DNA from 2 places in the Thalassiella azotivora genome. Region 2 is predicted to be linked to the other one. Evidence: predicted binding sites of a transcription regulator. Region 2 holds the regulator's gene; the other holds the start of a gene.

Region 1 (14,238 bases), on a different contig from region 2:
CGACCAGGGCTTCCAGGACGTCGACGCCGACGCCGCGACGCGGGTCTCCTGCGGCGCCGCCGGCTGCGGCGAGCCGGACTCGCTGGTCACGGTCCGCGTCACGGTCGACGTCACGCTCCCGGGTGTCCCGGCGTTCGTCACCGCGGTCGTGCCGACCCGCGTGCCCGTGCGGGCGGAGGCGGTCGCGGTGGTCGACCGGTTCGCGCCGTGACGCCGCAGGTCGGGCGAGGGACCCGGGTCGAGCGCCCGGACGGTCGCGGTGCGCTCCGCCGCGGCGACGAGGGGCAGGTGCTGCTCCTCGTCATCGCGTACGCGGCGATCGCGCTGCTGCTCGTCACCGTGGTGATCGGTGCGTCCGCCGTCCACCTGGAGCGCAAGCGCCTGCTCGCCGTCGCCGACGCCGCCGCGCTCGACGCCGCGGACGCCCTCGACGAGGCGGCCCTCTACGACGCCGGCGCGGCACCGCAGGGGGTGCCGATCACCGACGCGTCCGTGCGGCGCGCCGTCGAGGAGCACCTGGCGGGCAACGTCGCGGCGCAGGACCTGGAGGGCCTGGCGGTGGGTTCGGGCACCGGGACCCCCGACGGCCGCACCGCGCAGGTGGTCCTCGTCGCCCGCGCCCGGGTGCCGATCGTGTCGTGGGTGCTGGAGGACTGGTCGGACGGCGTGCCGCTCGAGGTGACCGCCAGGGCGCGGACCGACCTCGGCTGAGCCCGCGCACCGCGCCGCGGTCACCGGTCGGGTGGCGTGAACTCCGGCAGGTAGTCGGCGAGCACGTCGAGCACCGCGACCTCGCCGCCGAGCTGGCACAGCACCCCGATCCCGCCCAGCCACACCCGGTGGATGAGCAGGTACTCCGGCGGCAGGTTCAGCTTCATGCCCATCGACCACTGCGGGCGGCGGGGGTCGTTGATGTGCGTGAACAGCTCCTGCAGCCACTCCCGGCTGAACCGGAACGTCTCCGAGCGGGCCGGCGCGAGGAAGGGCTCGAGGTACTCGAGCAGCCCGTCGGGGTCGACGTCGATCGTCGCCTTGATGAAGCCCTCGTCCCGCAGGCCCTCCACCACCCCGGCGGCGTCGTCCCGCAGCGCCAGGGTGAGCAGCCGGCCGATCTCCGTCGGCATCCCGTCCGGCAGGCGCTTGACCGCGCCGAAGTCCAGCACACCGAACCGGCCGTCGGGGGTGAGTCGGAAGTTGCCGGGGTGCGGGTCGGCGTGCAGCAGGCCGCAGCTCTGCGGCCCTCGCAGCAGGAACTCCAGGTAGCGCCGGGCGGCGACGTCCCGCTCCCCCTGCGAGCCGTTCGTGATCAGGTGCGACAGGGGGACGCCGTCCAGCCACTCGACGACCAGCACGCGCTCGCTGGCCGCCAGCACCTGCGGCACCACGATCTCCTCGGAGTCCGCGAACGCCTTGTGGAACGCCTGCTGGGACTCCGCCTCCGCCTCGTAGTCCAGCTCCTCCACGACGCGGGCCTTCAGCTCCTCCAGGACGGGCTTGAGCTCCAGCCCGGGGATCCAGCCGGCCGCGACCCGCGCCACCCTCGACACCTGGTTGAGGTCGGAGATCAGCGCCTCACCCGCACCGGGGTACTGGACCTTGACGGCGACGGCCCGCCCGTCCTTCGTCACGGCCCGGTGCACCTGGCCGATCGACGCCGCCGCGGCGGGGGTGTCGTCGAACTCCGCGAACCGGCGCCGCCACTGGGGCCCGAGCTGGTCGGCCAGCACCTTGTGCACCGACGCGGCGGGCATCGGGGGAGCGGCGTCCTGCAGCTTGGTCAGCGTCGCCCGGTACGGCCCCGCGATCTCCTCCGGCAGCGCCGCCTCGAAGATGCTCATCGCCTGGCCGAACTTCATCGCCCCGCCCTTGAGCTCGCCGAGCACCTTGAACAGCTGCTCGGCCGTGCGGGCCTGGACCTCCGCGGCGACCGCCTCGGCCGGCTTGCCGCCGACCCGCTTGCCCAGGCCGAGGGCGGTGCGTCCGGCGAACCCGACGGGGAGGCTGGCCAGGCGCGCGCTGCGCGCGAAGGCGCGCCGGGGGAGGTCCGTCACCCGCCCATTGTGTCCACGGACGCCGCCGGGACGCGCGACGGCACGGGTTCGCCGGGTCGGGTGGGCCGTGCGCGAGGCGCCGCGGTGAGCGTCGCGGCGGGCCGGGGACTCGCCCGTCCGGCGGCCTGCCCGGTCACCTCCCGGGACGTCCCGGGAGGGCCGGCGAGGGACCGCCACGTGCACCCGCACGCGGGGTGCGGCGCCCACGGCCGCACCCCGACCAGGCCGTCGGGGAGCACGACCTCCAACGTGGCGCCCACCGTGGCCGGGACGTCGCGCCCGTCGAGGTGGGCGAGGGCCTGGGCCACCGCGAGCCCTGCCGCCGGGGCCACCAGCGCTGGGTCGGCGTCGGCCCACCGGGCGCCTGCCGGCCCGCGGAGGGCGTACCCGGTCGTGAGGTGGCCGTGCCCGCTGCGGCCGCCCCGGGCCAGCTGGTCGACCACCCGCGGCCACTCCGGGTCCCGGTCGGCGCGGGCGAGGTCCACGCACCGGCAGCACGTCGAGCGGCCCGGCAGCACCAGCGGCCCGGCCACGGCGACCCGCTCGCGCAGCACCAGCGGCAGGTGCGGCACGTCCTCGCGGGCCAGCCCCTCGGTCAGCGCCGGGTCGAGCGCGCCGTGGGCGACGAGCACCACGAGGTCGGGCCGGACGTCGCCGCCCACGGCGGTCCGCGTCCGGGGCGCCGAGCGGCTGACCCTCGCCCGGGCCGCCCTCGCCCGCGGGCTGCCCACGTCCCGGGGGCGGTAGCCGCAGGGGCCGACGTCGGCGGCCCGGACCGGGCGGTCGTCGTCCAGCACCACGGTGCCCGCGCCGGCGTGCGCGAGCCACGACGCCACCGTCAGGCCCGTGGGGCACAGGCCCGCCACCGCCACCGTCGCGGACGAGCGAGGACGCGCGCGGTCGGACCGAACGGCGTCCAGGTCGCGGTCGGGCACCGCTCCCGGCGCCGTCCCGGCCCCGACGTCGCGCGGGCCGACGCCCAGGTCGTGGGCGACCCGACCCCCTGCCAGCACCCCTGCGCTCTCGAGTCGCAGCAGCAGCGACCGGGCACGGCCCACGTCGACCCCGGCGCGGCCGGCGCGCCGGAGCAGCTCCGCGGGTCCGCTGGCACCGTCGAGGAGGTCCAGCACCCGCTCGTCGTCCGGGGACAGGCCGTCGAGCAGCACCGCGTCGGCGTCGAGCCCCACCTGGAGCCTGCCGGGTGCCCTCCAGGCCGTCGCCAGCCCCGGTCTCAGTCGCAGCCCCATGCGCCAAGGATGTCCGGGTGCGGACGCGCTGCGGTGCCGCCGTCCACAGCACCGGGTGGTTCGCGTGTCGCGCCGGAGGCATCGGACTCGGCGGCATCGGACCCGGACGCACGGAGGGCGGGAGGGGACCGGTGTCCCCTCCCGCCCTCCGGAGCGACTTGCGGTGCTCAGGCCTTGCCGAGGATGCGGTTCAGGTTGGTGCCGCAGACCGGGCACTTGCCCTTCGCCATGCGGCGGCCGTTCGTCTCGACGACGTTGCCCTCCGCCTCGCGCTTCTCCTTGCACTTCACGCAGTAGAACTCGCCCTTGTAGGTCTCGCCGGTCTCAGCCACGTGTGGCCCCTTTCTCTGGTCGGCTCGGTGCCCTGGTCCCCCCGTGCGCGCGCCGGGCACGCCTGTGCCCGCTCGCACGGACCGGGGCGGTCGCCCTGGCGGGCCAGGATCGCCAGCCACAGTAGCCGAGCACGGGCTGAGCACGAGCCCACGCACCCCCACCGGCGCGTCCGGCGGGTCCCCGGCCGGCTCCCCAGCCGCTCCCCGGCCACTCCCCGAGCCGGTCCCGACCGGTCGACGGCACGCGACCTCGGCGGGCCGGCGCACGACCCGGGGCTCGGTCACCGCCGGGTCCGCACCACCCGGCTAACCTCACCGGCGTGAACGACCGGACCACCGCCGACGCCCCCGCGCTGGAGCACCTGCGTCTCGAGCACCCCGCGGACGGCGTGGCGCTGCTGACGCTGGAGCTGCCCGAGCGGCGGAACATGATGTCCGACCCGATGACCCGCTCGTGGGTCGCCGCGGTGGAGCACCTGCGCGAGGTGCCGGGGCTGCGCTGCGTCGTCGTCACGGGCGCCGGCAGCGCGTTCTGCTCGGGGGGTGACCTGTCCTGGCTGGGGGAGGGCGGCGACGTCGACCGGCTGCGCAGCCGGATGCACGCGTTCTACTCGGACTGGCTGAGCGTGCGGCGGCTCGAGGTGCCGGTCGTCGCCGCCGTCAACGGGCCGGCGATCGGCGCGGGCCTGGCCCTGGCGCTGGCGTGCGACCTGCGTGTCGTCGCCGCGGACGCCCGGCTCGGCGTCCCGTTCACCGCCCTGGGCCTGCACCCCGGGATGGCGACGACGTGGTCGCTGCCCGAGGTGGCCGGGCTGGCCGTCGCCCGCGACCTGCTGCTGACGGGCCGGCTGGTGCGCGGCGAGGAGGCCGTGCGGCTGGGTCTGGCGTCGCGGGTGGTGCCGGGCGACCAGGTGCTCGACGAGGCGCTGGCGCTCGCTCGCGACGTCGCCGCGCAGGCACCCGTCGCCACCCGGCTGACGACGCTGGCGCTGCGGGACGGCGGGCACGCCGACCACGCGACGGCGCTGCGGTGGGAGGCCCTCGCCCAGGCCGTCACGCTCGCCGGCGACGACCTGCAGGAGGGCCTGGCCGCCCAGCGCGAGCGCCGCGCCCCGCACTTCCGCGGCCGCTGAGGCGGGCGCCGCGGACCGTCACCGCGGGTCGGCACGGACGCGAGGGCAGGTCACACGGCGGTCACGACCGGGTCGGGGTCCTGGGGAGGGCCGGCGCCCGCGGGTACGGTGGCCGCGTGAGCAGGGCCACAGCCGGCGCGCCCGCTGCCGGTGAGCCGCGCAAGGGCCCCACCGTGCCGGGGGACCCGCCGGTCGTGGTCCGGCGCAGCAGGCGCCGCCGCCGGACGGTCACCGCCTACCGGGAGGACGGCGCCGTCGTCGTGGCCATCCCGGCGCGGTTCACCCGCGCCGAGGAGAAGGCCTGGGTCGCGACGATGCTCGAGCGGCTCGCCGCCCAGGAGCGACGGCGCCGCCCCAGCGACGAGGTGCTCACCGAGCGGGCCGCCGAGCTGTCCGAGCGCTACCTCGGTGGCCGGGCCCGGGCGTCGAGCGTGCGGTGGGCGACCAACCAGCACACCCGCTGGGGGTCGTGCACCCCGGCGGACGGCACGGTGCGGCTGTCGACGCGGCTGCGTGGTGTGCCGCCGTGGGTGCTGGACTACGTGCTGCTGCACGAGCTGGCCCACCTGATCGAACCCGGGCACGGCCCGGCGTTCTGGCGGCTCCTGGAGGGCTACCCGCGGACCGAGCGCGCCCGCGGCTACCTCGACGGCTTCGCGGCGGGCAGGGACCTGCCGCCCCTCTCGGGAGCCGACGACGACGAGGCCGGGGACGACGTGGACGGCGCCGCGCAGGCGCCCGCGCGGCGGGTTGGTGCGGCGGACGTCGCCCGGGTGCCCGGCACCTGAACCGCCGGTCCAGCGGCACCGGACCGCTCGCGTGGCGGGGGCGCAGCCGGCCGGTGGGGGTCAGCGCGCCCGGGTGGGCCCGTCGCGCAGGCCGAGTCTCGTGGCACCGCGCAGGTGCTCGAAGATCAGGCTGGTCTCGGTGTGCCCGACGGCGGGGTGGCCGGTGAGGTGCTCGAGGACGAAGTCGCGCAGCGACTCGGCGCTCGGCAGCGCCACGTGCAGCAGGTAGTCGTCCGTGCCCGACACGTGGAAGACCGACAGCACCCCCGGCAGGGACGTCGCGCTGGCCCGGAACGCCTCCACCTGCTCGCGCACGTGCAGCCGGAGCCGGACGGCGATCATCGCCTGCAGCGGGAACCCGGCCGCCGAGGGGGCGACGTCCGCGTGGATGCCGCGCAGCACCCCGCGCCGGCGCAGCTCGCGCACCCGCGCGAGGCAGGTGGACGGCGCCACGCCCACGCGCGCGGCGAGCTCGGCGTTGCTGACCCGCCCGTCGTCCTCGAGCTCGGCGAGCAGTGCCCGGTCGACGTCGTCCAGGTCCTGCCCGGGGGGTCGAACGATCTTCGGCACCTGGTCCTCCTGATCCCGCACGGTCGAAGACCTCGTCGTCCTCCGGGCGTCTGACCGAAGGACGTTCGGTCCCGCCCCCATCCTGCCATCGTCTCGTTCAGACTCCCGTCGACGGCCCGTGACCCGGGCCACGCCAACCCGAGGAGCCGACGTGACCACCGAGACGCCCCGTTCGAACGCCCCCGCCCCGTCCCTGCGCACCCGGGCCGTGCACGCGGGACGCAGCGACCTGACGGGACTCGGCGTCCACGCCCTGCCGATCGACCTGTCCACCACGAACCCGCTCCCGGGGGTCGAGACCGGGGGAGCCAGCTACGAGCTGCTCGCCACCGGCGGCGCGCCCGGCGCCGACGACTCGCACGTGTACGCGCGGCTGTGGAACCCGACGGTCGCCCGGTTCGAGGACGCGCTGGCCGACCTCGAGGGCGCGCACGGGGCGGTCGCCTTCGGCACGGGGATGGCGGCCCTGAGCGCCGTGCTCGTGGGGCTGGGGGAGGCGGCCGCGCTCACCGACGAGCGCGCCCGCCCGCACGTGGTCGCCGTCCGGCCCCTGTACGGCGGCAGCGACCACCTCCTGGCGACCGGCGTGCTCGGCCCCCAGGTGACCTTCGCCGCGGCCGGCGACCTCGTCGCGGCGCTGCGCGCCGACACGGCCCTCGTCGTCCTGGAGACCCCTGCGAACCCGACGCTGGACCTCGTCGACGTCGCGGCGGTCGTCGCGACCGTCCGGCAGCGGTCACCACGGGCCGCCGTCCTCGTCGACAACACGTTCGCCACGCCGGTCCTGCAGCGGCCCGCGGCCCTCGGCGCCGACCTGGTGCTCCACTCGGCCACGAAGTACCTCGGCGGTCACGGGGACGCGATGGGCGGCGTGGTGGCGACGGCCGGCCCGCGCGCGGTGGAGTGGACCGCCAGGCTCCGGCGGGTGCGCGCCGTCACCGGCGCGCTGCTGCACCCGCTGGGGGCGTACCTGCTGCACCGGGGGCTGCCCACCCTCCCGCTGCGGGTCCGGGCGCAGGGCGAGACGGCCGGCAAGGTCGCCGCGGCCCTGCTCGGGCACCGGCACGTGCGCACCGTCCACTACCCGGGCCTGACCGAGTGCGACCCGCGCGGGCTGGTCGGGCGGCAGATGGACGGCCCCGGTGCCGTGCTCGCGTTCGAGGTGGACGGCGGCTACGACGCGGCCTGCCGGGTCGCGGCGGGGGTCCGGCTCGCGACCCACGCGGTGTCCCTGGGTGGGGTGGACACGCTGATCCAGCACCCCGCGGCGCTCACCCACCGGCCGGTCGCGGGCGACGCGAAGCCCGCGCCGGGGCTGCTGCGGCTGTCCGTCGGGCTCGAGGACGCCGACGACGTGCTCGCCGACCTCGACCGGGCGATCCGCGCCGCGCACGCCTGACGGGTCTGAGCTGACGGGTCTGAGCTGACGGGTCTGAGCTGACGGGGTCAGAGCCGGCCCGTCACCAGCAGGTGGCGGCGGGCGGCGACGACGGCGCCGGCCAGCCGAGGGGGCAGGTCACCGACCACGCCGTCCGGCAGGGCGTCCACGTCGAACCACGCCACCTCGTCGCTCTCCTCGCTGGCCACCGGCGTGGCGCCGTCCGGTGCCAGGGCGACGAACGCCACGTCGAGGTGCTCGGTGCAGCGCCCGAACGCCGCCGACAGGGCGTGCCGGTCGAGGTCGACCGGGTCGGGCAGCACCGTCAGCCCCGGCAGGCCGGTCTCCTCGGTGCCCTCGCGCCAGGCCGCGGCGGCGAGGTCGGCGTCGCCGGGCTCGCAGTGACCACCGGGCTGCACCCAGAAGCCGCCCTTGCGGTGCAGGGTCAGGCAGACCCGCCCCAGCGACGCGTCGAGGACGAAGCAGGACGCGGTCAGGTGCGCGGGCGGGCCGTCCCGCAACACGCCGTCGGGGTGGTGGGCGAGGTGCTCGAGGTAGGTGCGGCGCAGGACGTCCTGGGTGGTCGTGGGCGCGGTCCAGGCCCCGAGCAGCCGGACCGCCTCGGCGTGCAGGCTCACCGCGGGCCGTCACCGCCCGCGTCACCGGTACCCGGCCCCTCCCCGTCGTCCGGCCCGTCCCCGTCGTTCGGCTCGCCGGCGCGCCGGCCGTCGTCCCCGTCGCCGGTCATGCCGCCCTCGGTGGGGCGTGGGGCGCCCTCGTCCGCCAGCAGCGCGGCGAGGGCGGCGTCGACCTCCGCGGACGCCGCCTCGGCGTCACCGCGCCGCGTCGCGTACGAGGTGGGGTCGTCGAGGTCCTCCGCGGTGGGCACGAGGTCGGGGTGCTCCCACACGGCGTCCCGCCCCGAGGCGCCCCGCGCCTCCTCGAGCGTGCGCCACAGCGTCGCGGCGTCCCGCAGGCGCCGCGGGCGCAGCTCCAGGCCCACCAGGCTGGCGAGGGTGTGCTCCGCCGGCCCGCCGGCCGCCCGACGGCGGCGCATCGTCTCGCGCATCGCGGCGGCGTGCGGCAGCTGCCCCGACGCCGCGCGGTCCACCACCTCGTCGACCCACCCCTCGACGAGGGCCAGCGTGGTCTCCAGCCGGGCCAGCGCCTGCTCCTGCGCGGGCGTGCGCTGCGGCTCGAACAGCCCCTCGGAGAGCGCCTGCTGCAGGGCCTGGGGGTCGGTGGGGTCGACGTCCTGCACCGCCCGCTCGATGAGCGCGGTGTCGATGGTGATGCCGCGCGCGTACGCCTCCACGGCGCCCAGGACGTGGGCGCGCAGCCACGGCACGTGCGCGAAGAGCCGTGCGTGGGCGGCCTCGCGCAGCGCGACGTACAGCCGCACCTCGTCCACCGGCACGCCCAGGCCCTCGCTGAACGCCTCGACGTTCGCGGGCAGCAGCGCCGTCCCGCCGCTCGTCAGCGGGACGCCGATGTCGTGGGAGGACAGCACCTCCGAGGCCAGGGCCCCGACCGCCTGCCCGACCTGCATGCCGAAGACGGCACCGCCGACCTGGCGCATCATCGAGCCGGCCTGGGCGATGAACGGCTGCATCTGCTCCGGTGCCTGCTGGGCCATCGCCGCCGCCATCGCGTCCGCCACCGACGCCGCGACCGGCTCCGCCAGGCGGCGCCACGTCGCGAGCGTCGACTCGACCCACTCCGCCCGCGACCAGCCCTGCGCGGTCGCCGACGACGCGGGCAGGTCCGTGACGGCGTCCAGCCACGTCTCGGCCAGCCGCAGGGCCTCGCCGGTGGCGCGGGCCTGGGGGCCGCTGACGGTGGGGTCGCCGGACTGGGCCGCGGTCTGGCGCGCGAGGTCCTTGGCGAGGTCCCAGTTCACCGGACCGTCCCCGGCGGTGCTGAGCATCCGCTGCACCTGCGCCAGGACCTGGTTGAGCGCCGCCGGGTCGGTCGGGATCCCCGCGGCCGCCAGCTGCGCCGGATCCAGCCCGGGCAGACCGCCGGGTAGACCACCGGGCAGGCCGCCGCTCATCAGCTGGCCCAGCAGCGCCGCGAGCGGGTTGTCGTCGTCGTCGGAGGGGCCGGACGCCGACGACCCGCCCTGCGGTCCGGGACCGCCGAAGCCGAGACCGCTGCGGGACCCCACGTCGCCACCGCGCGGCCCGGGCCCGGTGGACCCGCTCGACCCGGCCGGCTCACCGGGCTCGGGCTCCTGCTCGCCGTCCGGACGGTCACGGGGGTCGTCGTCCGTCGGGTCGTGCGGGACGTCGCTCATCTCACGTTCTCCTGACGCGCGGGTGCCGGACACCGCGCCGCTCGCACCGGGATGATGGACCGCACCGGACCGGTGCAGCGGACGGCCTCCCACGGTACCCACCGTCCGGCCGTCCCCGAGCCGGTGCCGCCGGGGCGGCCGACCGCTCCCGCGGCCGAGGTCGCCGCGCGAGCGCCGGCCGACCGGCTCGTCAGGACAACTCCGGGGAGGGTGCGTGGGTTCCACCGGTCAGCCGGGTGCCACGCCGTCGCGTCGCAGGCGCGGCCGGCGGTCGGGGCCGGTCGTCGTCGTGACCGGTGCCACGGGTCCGGCCGGGCGTGCCGTCACCGCGGCGCTCGCCGCCGCCGTCGGCCACGGGCTGCGCCGCGTCGTCGCCGTCGTCCCGCCGGCGCCCGCACCCGACGACCACCCCGGGGACGTGCTGCCGGACGACGTCGCCGCGGTCGCCGCGGACACCGCCTCGCCGACGGTCGTGCGGGCCCTGGAAGGTGCCGACGTCGTCGTCCACGTCGCCTGCCCCGACGACCTGGAGGCGGCGCTGGCGGTCGACCACCCGACGCGGCGCGCCCGGGTCGTGCGCTCCGCGCAGGCGGTGCTCACGGCCGCCGCGGCGGTGGGTGCCCGGCACGTGGTGGTCGTCGGCTCGGCGATGGTGCACGGCGCCCGCCCCGACGCGCCGGTCCCGCTGGCGGACGACGCGCCGCTGCTCGCCGAACCCGACACCGGGGTGGTGGGTGACCTGCTGGAGGTCGAGCAGGTCGTCGCCCGGGCGCGGACCGCCCACCCCGCCCTGACGGTCACGGCCGTGCGTCCCGCCGCCCTCGTCGGACCGGGCGTCGACACGTTGAGCACCCGGCACTTCGAGGCGCCGCGGCTGCTGTCGGTGCGGGAGGCCCGCACGGCCTGGCAGTTCTGCCACGTCGCCGACCTCGGCGCCGCCGTCCTGCGGGTCGTCCTCGACGGGATCGACGGTGACGTCGGCGTCGGCGCGCCGGGGGCCCTGTCGGCCGACGACGTCGAGCGGCTCAGCGGGATGCGCCGCGTCGACCTCCCCGCCGCGCTGGCCTTCGGGACGGCCGAGCGCCTGCACCGCGTCGGGGTGCTGCCGATGCCCGCGACCGACCTGGCGTACGTCGTCCACCCCTGGGTCGTGTCGGCGCAGCGGCTGCGGGAGGCGGGCTGGCGTCCCGCCCACGACAACGAGCAGTGCCTGCGCGAGCTGCTCGAGCACGTGGCGGGCCACCACGCGGTGGCCGCCCGCCGGCTCGAGCGGCGCGACGCCGCCCTCGGTGCCGCGGGCGCGGCCGTCGCCCTCGTCGGCACCGCGGCGGTGTGGCGGCAGGCGCGGGTGCGGGCGGGGCGCCGGCGCGGCGGACGGGCCTGACCGAGGGCCCGACCGGCCGGCGGTCCTCGCGGGTGCGATATTGGGCAGCGACCCGGGCACCCGGTCCGCAGGTCGACGAAGGAGGACCGGCCCCGGTGACCGCGGAGAACGACCAGCAGCAGCGTGGTGCGGACGTCGTCGGCCCGCCGCCGGCTCCGCCTGCGTCCGGCGCAGCCTCCGAGCCCGGCGCCGCCACGGCTGCCGGTCAGCCGGTGGCGCCTGCCGCTCCCGCTGCCGACCGGCTCGACCCGCGGCACGCCGTCACCGCCGTCCTCGGCCTGCTCACCGTCGCCCTGATGGCGGCCGTGTCGATGCTGCCCGTCCCGTACGCCGTGGTGCGACCCGGCCCGGTCCGCGACGTGCTGGGCACGCACGGCGGTGCGCCGATGATCGCGGTCGAGGGGGAGCGCACCTACCCGACCGACGGCCGGCTCGACCTGCTGACGGTGTCCGTCGACGGGGGACCGGGGAGCCCGGTCAACCTCGCCGAGCTGGTGTCGGGCGTCCTCGACCCGGACGTGTCGGTGCGACCCCGGGACGAGCTCTTCCCGCCCGACGTGACGAGGGAGTCGATCGAGCAGGAGAGCAACCAGGAGATGGTGACGTCGCAGGAGCAGGCGACCGCGGCCGCGCTGCACGAGCTCGACGTCCCGGTCCCGACGACCCTGACGGTCGCCGGCTTCTCCCCGGACGCCCCGGCCGAGGACGTGCTGCGCGAGGGGGACGTGGTGGTCGCCGTGGGCGGCCAGCAGGTCACCGACCTGCCGCAGCTGCGGGACGTGCTGCAGCGCTCCGAGCCCGGTGACGACGTCGTCGTCGGCGTCGTGCGGGACGGCGCGACGGTGCCGGTGACCGTGACGACCACGGGCAGCGAGGACGGGCGCACGCTGCTCGGCGTCCTCGTCGACCCCACGTACGAGTTCCCGTTCGACGTGCGGATCAGCATCGAGAACATCGGCGGACCGAGCGCCGGGATGGTCTTCGCCCTGGGGATCATCGACAAGCTCACCCCGGGCGCGCTGACCGGCGGCGAGCACGTCGCGGGCACCGGGACGGTCGACTCCGACGGCACGGTGGGTCCGATCGGCGGGGTCCAGCAGAAGCTGGTGGCCGCCCGGGACGCGGGAGCCGAGTGGTTCCTCGCGCCGGCCGGCAACTGCCCCGAGGTGGTCGGGCACGTCCCCGACGGCCTGCGGGTGGTCGAGGTGGAGACCCTGGAGCAGGCGCGCGCCGCGGTCGAGGCGATCGGCGCCGGCCAGGGGACGCGGGACCTGCCGACCTGCGACTGAGCCGACCTGCGACCGAGCCGACCTGCGACCGAGCCGGTCGCGCCCCCGTCAGGGCTCGAGCGTCGCCCGCAGCGCGGCGGCCACCCCGGGGGCGAGGTCCGCACCGGTCCCGACGGCGTGGTCCTCGTCGTGCGCGCGGGTGCGGATCGCGCAGCGCGTGGCGCCGTCGCGCATCACGCCCACGGCCAGGCGCACGTCCTGGCGCTGCGGGTGCTCCATCAGCCGCGCCAGCGCCTCGTCCGGGTCGTCGGGCAGGTCGGCCTCGGCCTCCGGCGGGACGACGAGCCGCTCGCAGACGAGCGCGGCCCCGTCGACGGACGGGCCCCACGTGATCTGGGCCAGCAGCTCCTCGATCGTGTCGGCCTGCGGCAGGCCCTCCTGCTCCACGGACGTGATGTGGTCCGGGTCCGCCTGCGCGCTGGCCACGAGGTCGGGTGGCAGCTGCTCGGCGAGCGAGGGGTCGCGGCGCAGCGCCTGCGCCGTGCGGATCAGCGCGAACACGCGCACCGGGGCGTCCCAGCCGCCGCGCGCCACGTGCCGCTCCAGCTCGCGGACGGCCCGGTCAAGGGGGTCCGGCGGGTCGGTCGGGCGGTCCGTCGGCGCGTCGGCCGCGCTGGCCCCGGGGGACCGCGGAACCCCGTCGGGCTCCGCGCCGTTGGGTCCGGTAGAGGGCGTCACCCCTCGATCCTGGCACGTGCGCCGGACGCCGCCTGCTGGTGCCCCGGGCCGCGTGCGAGGATCGGGCCACGCCCGCCGTGCCGACGACGTGAGGTAGACCCACCGTGAGCTTCGCCACCAGCCCGGGCCCGTCCCGGCCGGTCCTGCAGCGCCGACGCCGGGGGCCGCTGGTCCCCACCCTCATCGTGCTGGCCGGGCTGGCCGTCGTCCTCGGGCTGCTCGCCGAGGTGTGGACCGAGGTGCTGTGGTTCCGCCAGCTCGGCTTCGGCGAGGTCTTCCGCACCCGATTGGTGACGCAGGCGCTGCTGTTCGTCGTGGGCGGCGGGCTGATGGCCGCGGCCGTCGGAGCGAGCATCACCTGGGCCTACCGGTCCCGGCCGGTGTACGCGCCGGTCGACGTCGAGCAGCAGAACCTCGACCGCTACCGGGAGAGCCTGGAGCCGCTGCGCCGCCTCGTCATGGTGGTGCTCCCGCTCGGCCTCGGGCTGTTCGCCGGGTCGGCGGCCGCCCAGCAGTGGCAGACGACCCTGATGTGGCTGAACCGGACGCCGTTCGGGACGCGGGACCCCGAGTTCGGCATGGACCTGTCGTTCTTCGTCTTCACGCTGCCGTTCCTGCGGTTCGTCGTCGGCTTCCTGACGGCCGTCTTCCTGCTGGCGCTGCTGGCCGGCGCCGCGACCCACTACCTGTACGGCGGGATCCGCCTGCAGGGCAGCGGCCCTCGCACGACCAACGCCGCGCGGGTGCACCTGGCCGGGCTGGTGGGCCTGCTGGTGCTGCTGCAGGCCGGCGCGTACTGGCTGGACCGGTACTCGGCGCTCACGGAGGAGAACGACCGGTTCACCGGTGCCGGCTACACCGGGATCAACGCGGTGCTGCCGGCCAAGAGCATCCTGGCCGCGATCGCCGTCCTTGTCGCCGTCCTGTTCTTCGTCGCGGCCGCGCGCCGGGGCGGCACGTGGCGGCTGCCGGCGATCGGCGTCGCGCTGCTGGTGGTGTCCGCCGTCGTCGTCGGTGGGATCTACCCCGCGCTGGTCCAGCGCTTCCAGGTCACGCCCAGCCAGCTGACCCGGGAGGCCGAGTACATCCAGC
Region 2 (14,238 bases):
GGCGAGGCCGCCGAGGGCGGAGTAGCGCTCGAGGAGGGTGACGCTGGCGCCGGTGCGGGCCGCGGCGACCGCGGCGCTGACCCCGGCCGGTCCCCCGCCGACGACGACGACGTCGGAGCGGCTGACGACGGGTGCGTCCAGGTCGGCGGAGGAGAGCTTCAGGTCGGACTGCTGCATGGGACTTTCCTTCGGTACGGCAGACCGGCGCGGGGCGCGCGGGACTGCTGGGGGCTGGCACCGGCGCAGGCCGTGCTGCTCGGCGGTGCGGGGCTGCGCGGGCGGTGCGGAACTGCGCGGGGAGGGCGCCGGCGGCCGGTCGGGCCCGGCCGCCGGCGCGCGGGGTCAGGCGGTGACCTCCGCCTCCCACGTCACGACGAGCCGCTCGGCGAGGCCGACGAGGGCGAAGAACACGACCGCCATCAGGGAAGCGACCGCCATGGTCGCGTACAGCAGCGGCGTGTTGAAGTTGTACGTCGCCTGGATGATCAGGTAGCCCAGGCCCTCCTGGGAGCCGATCCACTCGGCGACGATCGCGCCGATGACGACGTTGCCGGCCGCGATCTTCAGGGAGGCGAAAAGGTACGGCAGGGACGCGAACACCCGCACCTTCCAGAACACCTCGGCGCGCGAGGCGGACAGCACCCGCAGCAGCTCGATCGACTGCTTGTCGACCGACTCCAGGCCCTTGACCATGTTGACCAGCGTCGGGAAGAAGGAGATCAGCGCGGCGATGAGGATCTTCGGCGTGTAGCCCTGGCCGAACATGATGACCAGCACGGGCGCGACGGCGACGATCGGGATGGTCCGGACGAACACCGCGACGGGCATCAGGGCCCGCTCGGCGGTCTTCCAGTGCACGAACAGCACGGCGAGCAGGATCGCGACGCCGTTGCCGAGCACGAACCCGGCGACCGACTCGATGAACGTCGGCCACGTGTTCTGCATGAGCATGGACCAGTTGGTCCGCAGGGACTCCCACACCTCGACGGGCGAGGGCACGATGTAGGTGGGGATCCCGAAGACGTCGGTCACGAGCTGCCAGATCAGCAGGATCGCCGCGGCGACGCCCAGGGGCAGCAGGAGCCGGCCCACCCCGTGGCGACGGCGCCTGCGGGACGGGGGCGTCGGCGGCCCGGAGAGGTCCTTCTCGGTCTCGGTCGTGGCGAGGGTGGTCATCAGCAGGTCTCCAGCAGCTGGCGCAGGTGCGCGGCGATGGCCGTGAACTCGGGGGTGTCTCGCACCGCGAGCTCACGCGGGTAGGGCAGGTCGATCGGCACGAGCTCGCGCACCCGCCCGGGGTGCGAGGAGAGCACGAGGACCTTCTGGGAGAGGAAGACCGACTCCGGGATGCTGTGCGTGACGAACAGGATCGTCGTCCCCGTGGCCTGCCAGATCTTGAGCAGCTCCTCGTTGAGCCGGTCGCGGGTGATCTCGTCCAGGGCACCGAACGGCTCGTCCATCAGCAGCACCTTCGGCTTGCAGACGAGGGCGCGGGCGATGGACACGCGCTGGCGCATGCCGCCGGACAGCTCGTGCGGGTAGGCGTCCTCGCGACCCTTGAGGCCCACGAGCTCGAGTAGCCGCTCCGGCGAGTCGTGGTCGGCGTCCTTGGCGAGCCTGCCGACCTGCAGCGGGAGGCGGACGTTCTCGATCGCCGTCCGCCACGGCAGCAGCGCGGCGTCCTGGAAGACGAAGCCGAGCTTGCGGGCCTTGCGGGCCTCCTCGGGCGCCGCGCCGAGGACGGTGACGTCACCGTCGGTGGGGTGCAGCAGGTCGGCGACGACGCGCAGCAGCGTGGACTTGCCGCAGCCGGACGGGCCGAGGAGGGAGACGAAGCACGACTCCTCCAGGTCGACGCTGACGTCCTTGAGGGCGGTGACGTGGCCGCTGTCGGTGTCGAAGGTGACGGTGACGTCGCGCAGGGACACGGCGCCGCGGTCGGTGGTCGTACCGGACGGGGTGCTCACGGTGGTGTGGGTCATGCTCACGGTTCCGATCAGGGTCGGGGCGCGGGAGGTGCCGGCGCTCAGGCGATCTGGCGGTCGTCGGACGTCGCGTCGAGGACGTCGAGGGTGACGACCTCGTCCACGGACGGCGCGGCCCCCTTGAACTGGTCGAGCTCGGCCCACGTGTCGATCTGGCTCTGCCAGACCTCGCGGTCCATCGCGCCCCAGCCGTTCTCCTCGGTGAAACCGGTGAACGCGAACTCGAGCAGCACCTCACCCTGCTCGCGGATGTCGTCGGCGACGAGCGTGGGCTGCAGCTCCACGACGGCCTCGGCGGCGGCCTGCAGGTCGTCGCGGGCGTCGATCCAGCCCTGCGCCGTGGCGGCCGTCCACTTCTGGACCAGCTCGGCGTTCTGCTCGAGGGTGTCGTCCGTGGCGTAGTACGGGTAGCCGTACAGCTGGATGCCCGCGTCCCACAGCCGCATCGTGACGAAGTCGCCGCCGAGCGGGCGCATCGCGGTGGTGTTGCTCAGCCAGCCGGTCCACACGTCCACCTGGCCGGTGGTCAGCGGGACGACGTCCGCGCCGATGACGACGACCTCGACGTCGGCGGGGTCGATGTCGTTCTTGGCCAGCAGCGCGGACAGCAGGACCTGCCCGGTCGCCTGGGTGCCGACCTTCTTGCCGATGAGGTCGCGCGGCTCGTTCACGGGGTTGTCGGGCAGGGACACGTAGGCGTACGGGTGCTCCTGGACGCCGACGGCGAACGCCTTGACCGGCACCCCCTGGGACCGGGCGAGCATGAGCGACGGGCTGGAGCTGACCTCGCCGAGGTCGTGCTGGCCGCCGCCGACGAGCGCGACGCCGTCGATGCTCGGGCCGCCGGGAGAGATCGACAGGTTGATGCCGTTGTCCGCGTAGTAGCCCTTGGACATGGCCACGGCCTCCCCGAGCTGGCCCTCGCTGATCAGCCACCCGAGCTGCAGCGACAGGTTCTCGGTGCCACCGCCGGAACCGCCGCCGGTGTTGGCGTCGCGGGCCGCGTCGTTGCAGGCGGCCAGCAGGGTGGTCCCGCCGACGGCGCCGCCGATGACGAGGCCGGAGCGGGTGAGGAAGCTGCGACGGGTGAAGGGTGCGGGGGTCGTGGTCATGGTGATGATCCGTTCCTCCGTGGTCACGGTGGGTGACCTCAAGTGGGTAGGGGTGCGGAACCGTCGGCGGTCGACGGCGTGAGGGTGTGACGATGCGACTCCGCGTGACGGAGCGTGAGCAGCGAGCGGTGGCGCTGCCTGCCGGACCGCTCGGCGCTGGGGGCCGGCGACCCGGACGGGTCAGAAGGTGGGGGGTGTGATGACCCAGACGGCGGTGACGGGTTCCGGGCCGGGGTTGCGGTACCAGTGCGGGGTGGTGCTCGGGTAGGTGATGGAGTCACCGGGCCCGAGCTCGTGCCGGACGCCGTCCAGGTAGACCTCGTGGCGGCCGGACAGGACGAGGCCGAACTCCTCGCCGGGGTGGGTGAAGGGCGTCTCGGAGGTGTCGTAGCCGGCGGGGGCCTCCACCCAGATCGACTCGAGCGCGCCCTCGAGGTTGGGGGTGAGCAGCTCGTGGAGCGCGTCGATGCCACCGGCGTTGTGCACGTCGAGGCTGCGGCGCTCCGCCGCACGCACCACCGGCGACGTCTCCTCCGCGGTGTGGAAGAGACGCCCGATCGGCACGTCGAGCGCGTGCGCCATCTGCACGAGCGTGTTGAACGAGGGGTTGCCCCGGCCACGCTCGATCTGGCTGATCAGGCCCATGCTGACCTCGCTGCGACGCCCCAGCTCCTCCAGCGTCAGGCGCCGCATCTTGCGCAGCGTCCGCAGCTGGGTCCCGACGGTGGCCATCAACGCCTCGGTGTTCGGCCGCCCGGGGAGGGTGCCGCCGGCCTCGGTCGCTTCCGCGGTCACGCGGTCCTCCGATCGGGTGTGGTCGGGCTCACGTCTTCACTAGACCATCAGTTCTTCAGTCACGTCAACGCCCGAGTGGCAACGAAATGAAGTTTTCACAATCTGGCGAGTTTGGTGACCCGCCGGTAACCCGGACTCACCGCCGCCCCGGTCCGAGCCGGCTGCCTCCGTCGGCGAACTCGGCGCGCACGCCCAGCAGCCGCACCGGCCGGCCGGCCTCGAACCGCTCAAGCACGGCCAGCGCGGCGTCCCGCAGCGCGCCGGCGTCCTGCGTCGGCTCCGGCAGCGGCGCGCTGCGGGTCTGGGTGAGGAACGGCGCGTACCGGACCTTGACCGCGACCCGGACCGCCGGCCGCCCGTCGTCCACGACGTCGCGGGCCACCCTCGCGGCGAGAGCGGTGAGCTCCGCGCGGACGGCGTCCCAGTCCGTCAGGTCGCTCTGGAACGTCGTCTCCCTGCTGTGCGAGCGCGGCACGTACGCCTCCCCGTGGACCTCGCGCCGACCGACGCCGCGCCCGACCGACCGGTACCAGGGGCCCATCCGCGGCCCGAGGCGCGCGGCCAGGACCGCCTCGTCCGCCTCGGCGAGCTGGCGGACCGTGGTGACGCCGAGCTCGGCGAGCTTGCGACGGGTGGCCCGGCCGACACCCCACAGCGCGTCGGGCGGTTCGTCCCCGACGTGCTCGAACCAGGTGCTGCGCGTGATCCGGTGCACGCCAGCGGGTTTGGCGAACCCCGTCGCGGTCTTGGCGCGCAGGGTGTTGTCGCCGATCCCCACCGAGCAGCGCAGCCCGCTGGCCGCCAGGACGGCGTCCTGCAGCCGGCGCGCGAACGCCTCGGGCTCGTCGGCCTCGACACCGAGGAACGCCTCGTCCCAGCCGAGGACCTCGACCACGGCGTCGTGCGCCCGCAGCGTCTCCATGACCACCGCCGACGCGGCCTCGTACGCCGGGGCGTCGACGGGCAGGAAGACCGCGTCCGGGCACTTGCGGGCGGCCACGCGCAGGGGCATCCCGGAGCCGACGCCGTGCTCACGTGCCTCGTAGGACGCGGTCGAGACCACGCCCCGCTTGGTCGGGTCGCCGTCGCCGCCGACCACCACGGGCAGGCCGGCCAGCTCCGGGCGGCGCAGGACCTCCACGGCCGCCACGAACTGGTCCAGGTCGACGTGCAGGACCCACCAGGTCACGCGGGGCAATCTGCCCGCGTCGCCGCGTCCTCGCCATGCACGGGCACGTCACCGGCACCGTCACCGGCCGTCGACCGCCCCGCACCGGCCACGGGCGCCGGCTCCGGGTCGTACTCCACCACGAGCATGGCCAGGTCGTCGGCCAGCCGCTGCCCGGCCCGGTCCTGGACCTCGGCGAGCACGTTGCCCAGCACCTGGCCGACGTCCTCCCCCAGCAGCGGCGCGGCGACCTGCTCGAGCGCCAGGAACTCGCCCGTGGCACGGTCGCGGCTCTCGACCAGGCCGTCGGTGTACAGCAGCAGCCGGTCGCCGGGGACCAGGCGGATCGCCCCGGGCTCCGGGTCCGCGCCGAGCCCGAACGGCAGCGCCGACGGGGTCTGCAGGACCTCCAGCCGGCCGTCGTGCGCGCGCAGCAACGGCGGGTGCCCGCAGCTGACGACCCGGCACCAGCCGTCGTCGTCGAGGTCGACCATCAGCGCGGTGACGAAGTCCTCCGGCCCGAGGTAGGGCCGCAGGCGCTGGTCGACCTCCCGGGCGACGTCCGCCAGGTCGTCGTGGTCGGCGGCGGCGGCGCGGAACATGCCGAGGACGACGGTCGCGAGCCGCACGGCGTCCAGGCCCTTGCCGCGCACGTCGCCGATGATCAACCGGACGCCGTCCTCGCGCGGGACGACCTCGTAGTGGTCGCCGCCGATCAGCGCGTCGCGACTGGCGCTGACGTAGGTGCCCTCCAGCCGCACCGGACCCAGCCGGTGCGGAACCGGCGCGAGGATCGCGTGCTGGGCGACCTCCGCCACCCGGCTGACGGAGGCCAGCTGCGCCTTCTGCATCTCGAACGCTCGCGCGTTCTCCACGGCCACGGCGGCGCGCTGGGCCAGGTCCTCCAGCAGCGCCTGGTCGGCGGTCGTGTACTGGCGTCGGGACTCCGCGTAGTACAGCTGGATCGCCCCGAACGTCCCCGTGCGACCGGTCAGCGGCACCGTCAGCGAGCTGCGGACGCCGAGACCCCGGGCCGCCTCGAGCAGGTCCCCCTCGAGGCCGGCGAGCTCCAGCAGCTCGTCGGTGACCACCGGGGTCAGCTCGCTGACCCCGGTGCGCACGACCTGGGCCGCGCCCCTGGTGTCGTCCAGCAGGCCGGGGAAGCGCGAGATCAGCTCCCGCGCCCACGCCACCCGCTGCGGGTCGACGTGCGCGACGGCGACGGGCTGCAGCCGGCCCGACTCGCGGACGGTGATCGCGCACCAGTCGGCCAGCCGGGGGACGACGAGGCGCGCGACCTGCCCCAGGGCGTCGCGGTAGCCGTCCACCTGGGCCAGGACGGCGCTGGCGTCGGCGAGCAGCGCCAGCTTCTGCGAGGCCTCCCGCGCCGCCGACAGCGCCCGGGCCCGGTCCACCGCCTGGGCGCAGGTGTCGGCGAGGGTCTCCAGGAACCTCAGCTCGGCGACGTCGCTGACCTCGGTGCGGTCGGTCAGCGTCAGCGTCACCGCGCCGATCGGCCGGTCCCCGACGGCCAGCGGCAGGACGACCAGCGACCCGGCCTGCGCCGGCTCGGCCGCCAGCAGCGGGTAGCGCTCACCGAGCTCGAGCCGGTCCGGCACGACGACGACGCGCCGGCTGCGGATCGCCTCGCTGACGGGCAGGTGGGCGTCCAGCGAGAACGCCCCCCAGCGCTCGTGCAGGCCCACGGACCCGCCGTTGGAGCGGATGAGGTGCACCTGGTCGCCCTCGACGAGGGAGACCGTGGCGACGCTGGCGCCCAGCGCACCCGCGACGTGCGTCACGATCATCTGGCAGACGGCGTCCACGTCGCCGGCACCGGCCATCTCCGCGGTGACGCGCTGCAGGCGCTCGAGCCGGCGCGCCAGCCGCTCGGCCGAGCCGCGGGCGTCGCGCTCGGCGCGGTGCAGCGCGGTGCGCTCCATCGCCAGCGACGTCTGCGCCGCCAGGGCCAGCAGGAACGTCCGGTCGTCCTCGTCGAAGGCCTGGGGCTCCTCGAAGCTGAGCCGCAGGGCGCCGGCGACGGCGCCCTTGACCTCCAGCGGCAGCGCGCAGATCGCCGCCGTCCCCGGTTCCACGTCGGCCAGCCGCGGGAACCGCTCGTCGCGCTCCGCGGGAGTGCGGACCCAGACCGGCTCCCCCGTGCGCATCGCGGTGGCGGCGGGCAGGTCGTCGTCCGCCGTCTCGTCGCGCAGCCGCTCGACGACGTCCCGCCCGTAGCCGACGGCACCGGAGACCTCCAGCGCGCTGCCGTCCCGCACGGGGATCAGCAGGCCCCCGCCGGAGGCCCGCAGCGCACCGGCACCGGCGCGCACCACGACCCGCGCGGCGTCGGGCCAGGTCATCACGGCGGCGAGCTCGGCGGTGAGTCCCTGCAGCCGGGACGCGCGCTCGGCGGTACGGCGCGCCGCGGCGACGGATCCCAGCTCGTCGAGCAGCCGCTGCTCCAGCGTCAGCACCCGGGCGGGCGTCCGGCCCGCGCGGCGCTCCCGCAGGCGGCCGGTCAGGCTGTCCACGTACCAGCGCACCAGGACCTTGTGCTGGGGCGGCGCCGGCTGGGTCAGCAGCAACCCGGAGCGGGAGAACGCGTCCGCCTCCTCCAGCGCCTCCAGGTAGCGCTCCGCGTCGTCGACCTCGGCCGCGGGGAGCGTGACCACCAGGTGGGTGCGGTCGCGGTCCCGGCGACGGGCCTCCACGGCGGGGCGGGTCAGTGCCCGCCGCCCCGCGACGAACCGGCCGGTCAGCACGTCGAGGACGTCGTCGACCCGGCGCGGCAGCGTCGGGCCGCGGCCGGAGCCGCCACCGACGCGCAGCAGCATCAGCTCCCGGACGAGGTTCTCCACGTGCGCCTTGGTGTCCAGCACGAGGGCAGTGGGCACCTCGCCGAGGTCCACGGTGAGCGTGCCCGCGGTCCCCGGCTGCACGAGCTCCGGCCCACCCGGACGCCGGCGACCGGACGCGTCGGGGACGGGGTCCGCCGCGCCGTCGGGGGCCAGCTCGCACCACACGACCTTGCCGCCCGGCATCGGCGTGGCGCCCCAGCGGTGCGACAGCGTGTCGACCAGGGCCAGCCCGCGGCCGGTCATCGACTCGCTGGACGGCGTCCCGAGCACCGGCAGGTGGCGGCCGGAGTCCTGGACCTCGATCCGCAGCACCTGCGCCCCGGGGACGATCCGCAGCACGGCGGTGGACCCGGTGTGCAGCAGGGCGTTCGTCAGCAGCTCGGTCGCGACCAGCGTCGCGTCGTCCGCCAGCACCTCGAACCGGCCGCCGACCAGCACCTCCGCGGTGGCCCTGCGCGCCGCCGGGACCGCGTCCGGGTCGCCCGCGATGGCCACGACCTCCGCGCCGTTGCCCACGTGCACCTCCCCACCGGCCCGCCGCAGGGGCGGACGTCGAGGGATCAGCGTAGGCGAGCGGGGACGCAGCGTGATGGTTCGTTAGCCCGGGTGGAGCATGCTCGCGCGGAACGGGCCTGCGGGTCAGCCGGGCGCGTGCCCGGGCTCCATCTGCTGGGCGAGGTACTGGCCGATGCTGATCCGCTCGATGGCGTCGAGCTGGCCCTCGAACCAGTCGGCGTGCTCCTCCTCCTCGCGCACCATCTCCTCGAACACGGCGGCCGTGCCGTGGTCACCGAGGTCGTGGCACTCCTGCGCCGAGGCGTTGAACTGGGCGACGGCGGCCTTCTCGCTGTCCAGCGCGAGACGCAGCATCTCGTGGGCGTCCTCGCCGACGGTGATGGGGTTGAGCTTCTGCACGTTCGGGTGCCCGTCGAACATGAGGATGCGGTTGATCAGCGCGTCCGCGTCCTTCATCTCGTCGATGGACAGGTCGTAGAAGACCTTACCCAGCCGCGAGAAACCCCAGTTGTCCAGCATCCTGGCGTGCAGGAAGTACGTGTTGGTGACCGTCAGCTCGAACGTCAGCGCCGAGTTGAGCAGCTCCACCACTCGCGGGCTCACGGGTTGCATGCGGGACCTCTCCCCTCGACGGCGTGTGCGCGACGCCATGCTGGCAGAGGACGGCCTTCACCGTGAAGACGCAGCCACCGCAGCTCTGCCCCGCACCCGTCCGTCGGCACAGCTCGGCCAGCGTCGAGGCGCCGTCGTCGACGGCGGCCCGCAGCTGGCGGTCGCTGACGACCTCGCAGTGGCACACGATCACGGAGGCAAGGCTAGCCTAAGTCTCGCTGTGGTCGATGTCGCTGTCCCGACCCGCGGGACGGCGGCGGGGGCGCGGGTCCGTCGCGAGGGGGAACCGGTCGACCGCCCGGAGGGTCGATGCCCACGAGAGCGACCCCGCGCAGACTGGGCGCGGACGGGAACGCGGACCGGGCGGTGCCCGGCGACGAGGAGGAGGCCCCCTGTGAGCACGTCCCCACCGACCGGTGACCCGGTGCGCCACCCCCTGCTGCTGGCCGAGGAGCTCCTCCTGCTCTTGCTGGACGAGCACACCGGGCGCCCGCTCGTCGACGGCAGCCGGCTCGACCCCGCACTGGCCGGCGCCGTCCTCGCCGAGCTCGCCCTCGGCGGTCACGTCGTCGTCTCCGACGGGACCCAGCACGGGGCGGACGGCGGGCCGCTGCCGGTCGGGCGTCTCCTCACCACGGGCGCACCGGCCCCCGCGGACCCCCTGCTCGGCGAGGCGCTCGCCCGCGTGGCGCACCGGTCGGGCAGGAAGCCCCAGGACGCGCTCGGCCCGCTCGCCCGGGGTCTGCGGGAGGGCCTGCTGAACCGCCTGACGGCCGCCGGGATCGTGCAGGAGCGGGAGGGCCGCGTGCTGGGGCTGTTCCGCACGCGGGCGTGGCCCGAGACCGACCCCCACCCCGAGCAGCGGGTCCGGCACCGCCTGCGGTGGGTGGTCCTGGGGGGTCACCCGGGTGACCCCCGGACCACGGCGCTCGTCGGCCTGCTGGCTGCGGTCGACGCGTTGCACAAGGTCGTCCCCGACGGGGACCGCAAGGCCGTGGCGCGGCGGGCGAAGGACCTCACGTCGGCCGACTGGGCGCCCGCGGCGGTGCGCAAGGCCGTGGAGGAGGTCGACGCCGCCGTGATGGCCACGGTCATCGTGGCCGGGACCGTCGCGGCGACCACCGCGACCTGACCACGGCGCCGTCGGTCGTCGCCCTGCCCAGGCCCGGCGCGCTTCTCAGGCGGCCACGGGCTCCAGCAGGAGGATGGGGATCAGCCGGTCGGTCTTGGTCTGGTACTCCGCGTACGGCGGGAAGGCCGCCACCGCGCGCTGCCACCACTCCTCGCGCTCGGGGCCGTCGAGCTCGCGGGCGACCACCTCGGTCTGGGTGGTGCCGTCCCGCAGGAGGATGCGGGGGTTCGCGACGAGGTTGTGGTACCACGCCGGGTGGGACGGCGCGCCCCCCATCGAGGCGACCGCCAGGTACCGGCCGTCGTGCTCGACGCGCATCAGGGGCACCTTGCGCACGCCGCCGGTCCGGGCGCCACGCATCGTCAGCAGGACGGTCGGTCGGCCCTGGATCAGCGGGACGGACGTCCCACCGCTGCTCTCGTACTGCTCCACCTGCCGGCGGACGAACTCGCTGGGGCTGGGCGTGTAGGCGCTGTCCTCGAGTCGGGTCACGTCGTCATTCAACGCGACGGGCTCACGCGCGCACCACCCACCGCGCCCGCGGGCGCGTCCTGCACCGGGCTCGGAGTTCAGTCCACGACCACGGTCACCGGCGTGCCCAGCTCCACGGTGCGGCTGACGGTGCACGTGCGGTCGTGCGAGGCGGAGACGGCCCGGGGCAGGACCTGCCGGGCCGCGTCGCCGTCCGCGCCGTCGGGGAAGCGCAGCCGGAAGGTGACGGTGATGTCGCGCAGGCTGTTGCCGTCGGCGTCGCGGTGCTTGTCGGCCCCGACGACGACCTCGAAGTGGTCGGCGGGGCTGCGCCTGCCGGTCACGACGTCGACGTCCACCGCCGAGCACCCGCCGATGGCGGCCAGGAGCAGCTCCACGGGGGTGAAGTCGGCGCCCGCGGTGCTGCCGAACCTCAGCTCACCGCCGCGGGCGTTGCGCGCCAGGTAGACGCCGGTGTCGAGGCGGCTGAGGGTGACCTCGCGGTGGGTGTCCGCGGCGGTCGTGTCGGCGGCGGTCGTGTCGGCGGCGGTCGGGTCGGCAGCCGTCGGCGCAGGCTGCGGGGAAGGGGTCTCGGCCATGGGACCCACTCTCTCAGGGCACCGGCCCGGTCGGCAGCGCCGGCGCGGTCGGCGGGACCTGACCGGTCGGGCTGCGGCGTACCGTCCGTCCCGTGAGGTGGGTGGAGGTCGCGGACGGCGTGCTGCAGGGCAGGTACGACCCGTTCGACGTGACGGTCGGGGTCGTCAGGGGCGAGGACGGCCTGCTGCTGGTGGACACGCGGTCCTCGGCCCGCGAGGCCCGCCGGCTGCTGGAGGACCTCGTCGTGTTCGCGGTGCCGGTCCGGGCGGTCGTGCTCACCCACGCGCACTTCGACCACTCCTTCGGCACGCACCGCGTGCTCGCGTCCACGGGGCCGGTCCCGGTGTACGGCCACGAGCGGCTCGCGGGTCACCTCGACGCCTACGAGCGGCCCGACCTGGAGCGGTGGGTGCGCGACGGTGACGGTCCGGTGCCTGGTCTCGGGGAGGTCCGGCTCGTCGAACCCGACCAGGTCGTCGTCGACGAGCACCGCGTCCTCCTGGGCGACCGGGAGGTCCGGTTGTGGCACCCGGGTCGCGGTCACACCGACCACGACCTGGTGGTGCACGTCCCCGCCGCGGGGTGCTGGCTGGTCGGTGACCTGGTCGAGGAGTCGGGGCCCCCTTCGGTCGGCGCGGACAGCGACCTCAGGGCGTGGCCTGCGACGCTCGGGCGCCTGCTCGGACGGATCGGCGACGGTGACGTCGTCATCCCCGGTCACGGCGCGGCGGTGGACCGGACCTTCGTGGAGCAGCAGCGGTCGCACCTGCGCGAGCGCGCTGCCGGGCCCCGGACGCCGGGTGAGGGAGTCGGGAGCCAGGACGCCGGGACTTGGGACGCCAGGAGGCAGGACGTCGGGGGTCAGGACGTCGGGACGAGCAGCACCTGACCGGCCTGCAGATTCGAGGTGCTCAAGGCGTTCAGCGACCGGATCTCTGCCACGCGGTCGCGGACGTCGCCCTCGGCGTCCTGCTCGAGGGCGATCGACCAGAGGGTGTCCCCGGGCAGCACCGTCACCGACGCCAGGCCGGTCGGCTCGGCCGCCGTCGTCCCGCCGGTGGCCGTCTGGGCGCCCAGGACCCCCAGCCCGGTCACGACCAGCAGACTCGTCAGGGTCACGACGAGGCGACCGCGCCGCGTCAGCCGGAGCGGCCGCTCCGCACGCGCGGGCCGAGCCAGCCGCGCCCGCGACGCGTGGCCCGGCGCCGGCTCGGTGCGGCTCGACGTCCGCCGGCTCGGGAAGGACAGGACGAGGGCGTCGACGTCCCGTGGCGGGCACCCGCCCGTCAGGCGGACGTCCAGGGTGGCTGCGCTCATGGTCCCTCCCGCTCCTCGTCACCGGCTGAGCCGGGTCGAACTCGTGTTCGAGTCGAACACAGGTTCGATGTCTAGCACACCTGTTCGAACGAGTCCACCGCTCTCGCCGTGAGCAACCGCCTCCCGGTCCGCCGGTCGGACCCGACCTGCAGCAGCCACTGCAGCAGCCACCACCGACAGCCCGGCCCGCGACGGGTCACCCGATCGGAGCAGCGCCTCGCATGACACGCAGTCGAACACCTGTTTGAACCCAGGGGTCCGTCGGACTACGGTGATCACCAACGGCACGGCGAGTCGGTGCAGGCGGTCTCGGCGTGCGCGCGGGGTCCGGTCAGGCGGGTGTGCGGGCGGTTCGGGTGCGGCACCCGACCACGGGAGGAGCGAGGGTGGCCACGAGGCGGAGCAGGACGAGCGGCAGGACGAGCAAGGGCACGGCGACCGACGGCGCGGTACCGGTCGGCCCGCAGGTGGAGGCGACCGTGCACGAGCTGCCCGATGCGGCCGACGGCACGGACCTCACGCCGCGCCAGCGCAAGGTGCTCGAGTGCATCAGCGAGGCCGTCACGCGCCGCGGGTACCCGCCGAGCATGCGGGAGATCGGGGAGGCGGTCGGCCTGACCAGCCCGAGCAGCGTCAGCCACCAGCTGACGGCGCTGCAGCGCAAGGGCTACCTGCGGCGTGACCCGAACCGCCCACGCGCGATCGAGGTCGTGACACCCGGCGCCGTCGACGAGACCGGCTCCGGCGACGACCGCCCGGCGCCGTCGTACGTCCCCGTCGTCGGCCGCATCGCCGCCGGAGGGCCGATCCTCGCCGAGCAGGCCGTCGAGGACGTCTTCCCCCTCCCCCGCCAGCTCGTGGGTGACGGCGAGCTGTTCCTGCTCAAGGTGGTCGGCGACTCGATGGTGGACGCCGCGATCTGCGACGGCGACTGGGTGGTGGTACGCCGCCAGCCCGTCGCCGAGAACGGCGAGATCGTCGCCGCGATGCTGGACGGCGAGGCGACCGTCAAGACGCTGAAGCGTCGCGACGGCCACGTCTGGCTGCTGCCGCACAACCCGGCGTTCGAGCCGATCCCCGGCGACGAGGCGACCGTGCTCGGTCGCGTCGTCGCGGTGCTGCGCAGCGTCTGACGCGGTCCACGCCGCTCAGCCGAGGGCCGCGGCCGCCACGGCCAGATCCTGCACGAGACCGTCGAAGGCCTCGTCCCGGCGGTCGCGGGCACGCAGGACCGCCGAGGGGTGGACGGTCGCCACGGCCTGCGGTCCCGATGGGGACGGCCAGGCCATCACCACCCCCCGCTGCCGGGTCACCGCGAACGACGAGCCGTAGACCGCCTTCGCCGCGGTGGCCCCGAGGAGGACGACGACCTCCGGCCGCACCACCGCCAGCTCCTTGTCGAGCCACGGCCGGCAGGCCGTCAGGTGCGCCAGGTCCGGCGTCCGGTGCAGCCGCCGGCGACCGCGGGTCGGCGTGAAGCGGAAGTGCTTGACGGCGTTCGTCAGGTACACGGTGCCGGCGTCCAGCCCTGCCTCCGCCAGCGCCTTGCGCAGCAGCCGTCCGGCTGGTCCGACGAACGGCTCGCCCTCCCGGTCCTCGACGTCACCAGGCTGCTCACCGACGAGCACCATCCGCGCCCTGGCGGGCCCCGAGGAGAACACCACCTGCG

Evidence for each region. The regulator LexA, encoded in region 2, represses DNA repair genes until DNA is damaged. The targets are predictions, from matches to a motif close to TCGAACANNTGTTCGA.
Region 1: a site for LexA is predicted at 6,145-6,160, ahead of ACYVQV_RS02475 (trans-sulfuration enzyme family protein). Genes of this name have one in related genera too.

The regions. Positions count from the first base shown of each region.
Region 1 covers NZ_BAAGTX010000002.1:176,187-190,424, reverse strand. The annotation lists gene ACYVQV_RS02515 (pilus assembly protein) at 1-211, shown strand, start outside; gene ACYVQV_RS02510 (pilus assembly protein TadG-related protein) at 208-711, shown strand; gene ACYVQV_RS02505 (ABC1 kinase family protein) at 732-2,051, opposite strand; gene ACYVQV_RS02500 (thiamine biosynthesis protein ThiF) at 2,048-3,298, opposite strand; gene ACYVQV_RS02495 (DUF5679 domain-containing protein) at 3,466-3,630, opposite strand; gene ACYVQV_RS02490 (enoyl-CoA hydratase/isomerase family protein) at 3,951-4,763, shown strand; gene ACYVQV_RS02485 (M48 metallopeptidase family protein) at 4,937-5,551, shown strand; gene ACYVQV_RS02480 (Lrp/AsnC family transcriptional regulator) at 5,612-6,121, opposite strand; gene ACYVQV_RS02475 (trans-sulfuration enzyme family protein) at 6,273-7,520, shown strand; gene ACYVQV_RS02470 (NUDIX hydrolase) at 7,568-8,137, opposite strand; gene ACYVQV_RS02465 (zinc-dependent metalloprotease) at 8,134-9,795, opposite strand; gene ACYVQV_RS02460 (NAD-dependent epimerase/dehydratase family protein) at 10,085-11,179, shown strand; gene ACYVQV_RS02455 (YlbL family protein) at 11,275-12,468, shown strand; gene ACYVQV_RS02450 (PPA1309 family protein) at 12,517-13,146, opposite strand; gene ACYVQV_RS02445 (UPF0182 family membrane protein) at 13,251-14,238, shown strand, end outside.
Region 2 covers NZ_BAAGTX010000006.1:97,647-111,884, reverse strand. The annotation lists gene ACYVQV_RS05915 (FAD-dependent oxidoreductase) at 1-177, opposite strand, end outside; gene ACYVQV_RS05910 (ABC transporter permease) at 343-1,176, opposite strand; gene ACYVQV_RS05905 (ABC transporter ATP-binding protein) at 1,176-1,982, opposite strand; gene ACYVQV_RS05900 (ABC transporter substrate-binding protein) at 2,027-3,097, opposite strand; gene ACYVQV_RS05895 (helix-turn-helix domain-containing protein) at 3,278-3,829, opposite strand; gene ACYVQV_RS05890 (DNA polymerase IV) at 4,029-5,081, opposite strand; gene ACYVQV_RS05885 (SpoIIE family protein phosphatase) at 5,078-8,437, opposite strand; gene bfr (bacterioferritin) at 8,561-9,040, opposite strand; gene ACYVQV_RS05875 ((2Fe-2S)-binding protein) at 8,922-9,236, opposite strand; gene ACYVQV_RS05870 (GOLPH3/VPS74 family protein) at 9,444-10,181, shown strand; gene ACYVQV_RS05865 (nitroreductase family deazaflavin-dependent oxidoreductase) at 10,227-10,673, opposite strand; gene ACYVQV_RS05860 (OsmC family protein) at 10,751-11,251, opposite strand; gene ACYVQV_RS05855 (MBL fold metallo-hydrolase) at 11,344-12,141, shown strand; gene ACYVQV_RS05850 (LysM peptidoglycan-binding domain-containing protein) at 12,114-12,569, opposite strand; gene lexA (transcriptional repressor LexA) at 12,956-13,702, shown strand; gene ACYVQV_RS05840 (UdgX family uracil-DNA binding protein) at 13,718-14,238, opposite strand, start outside.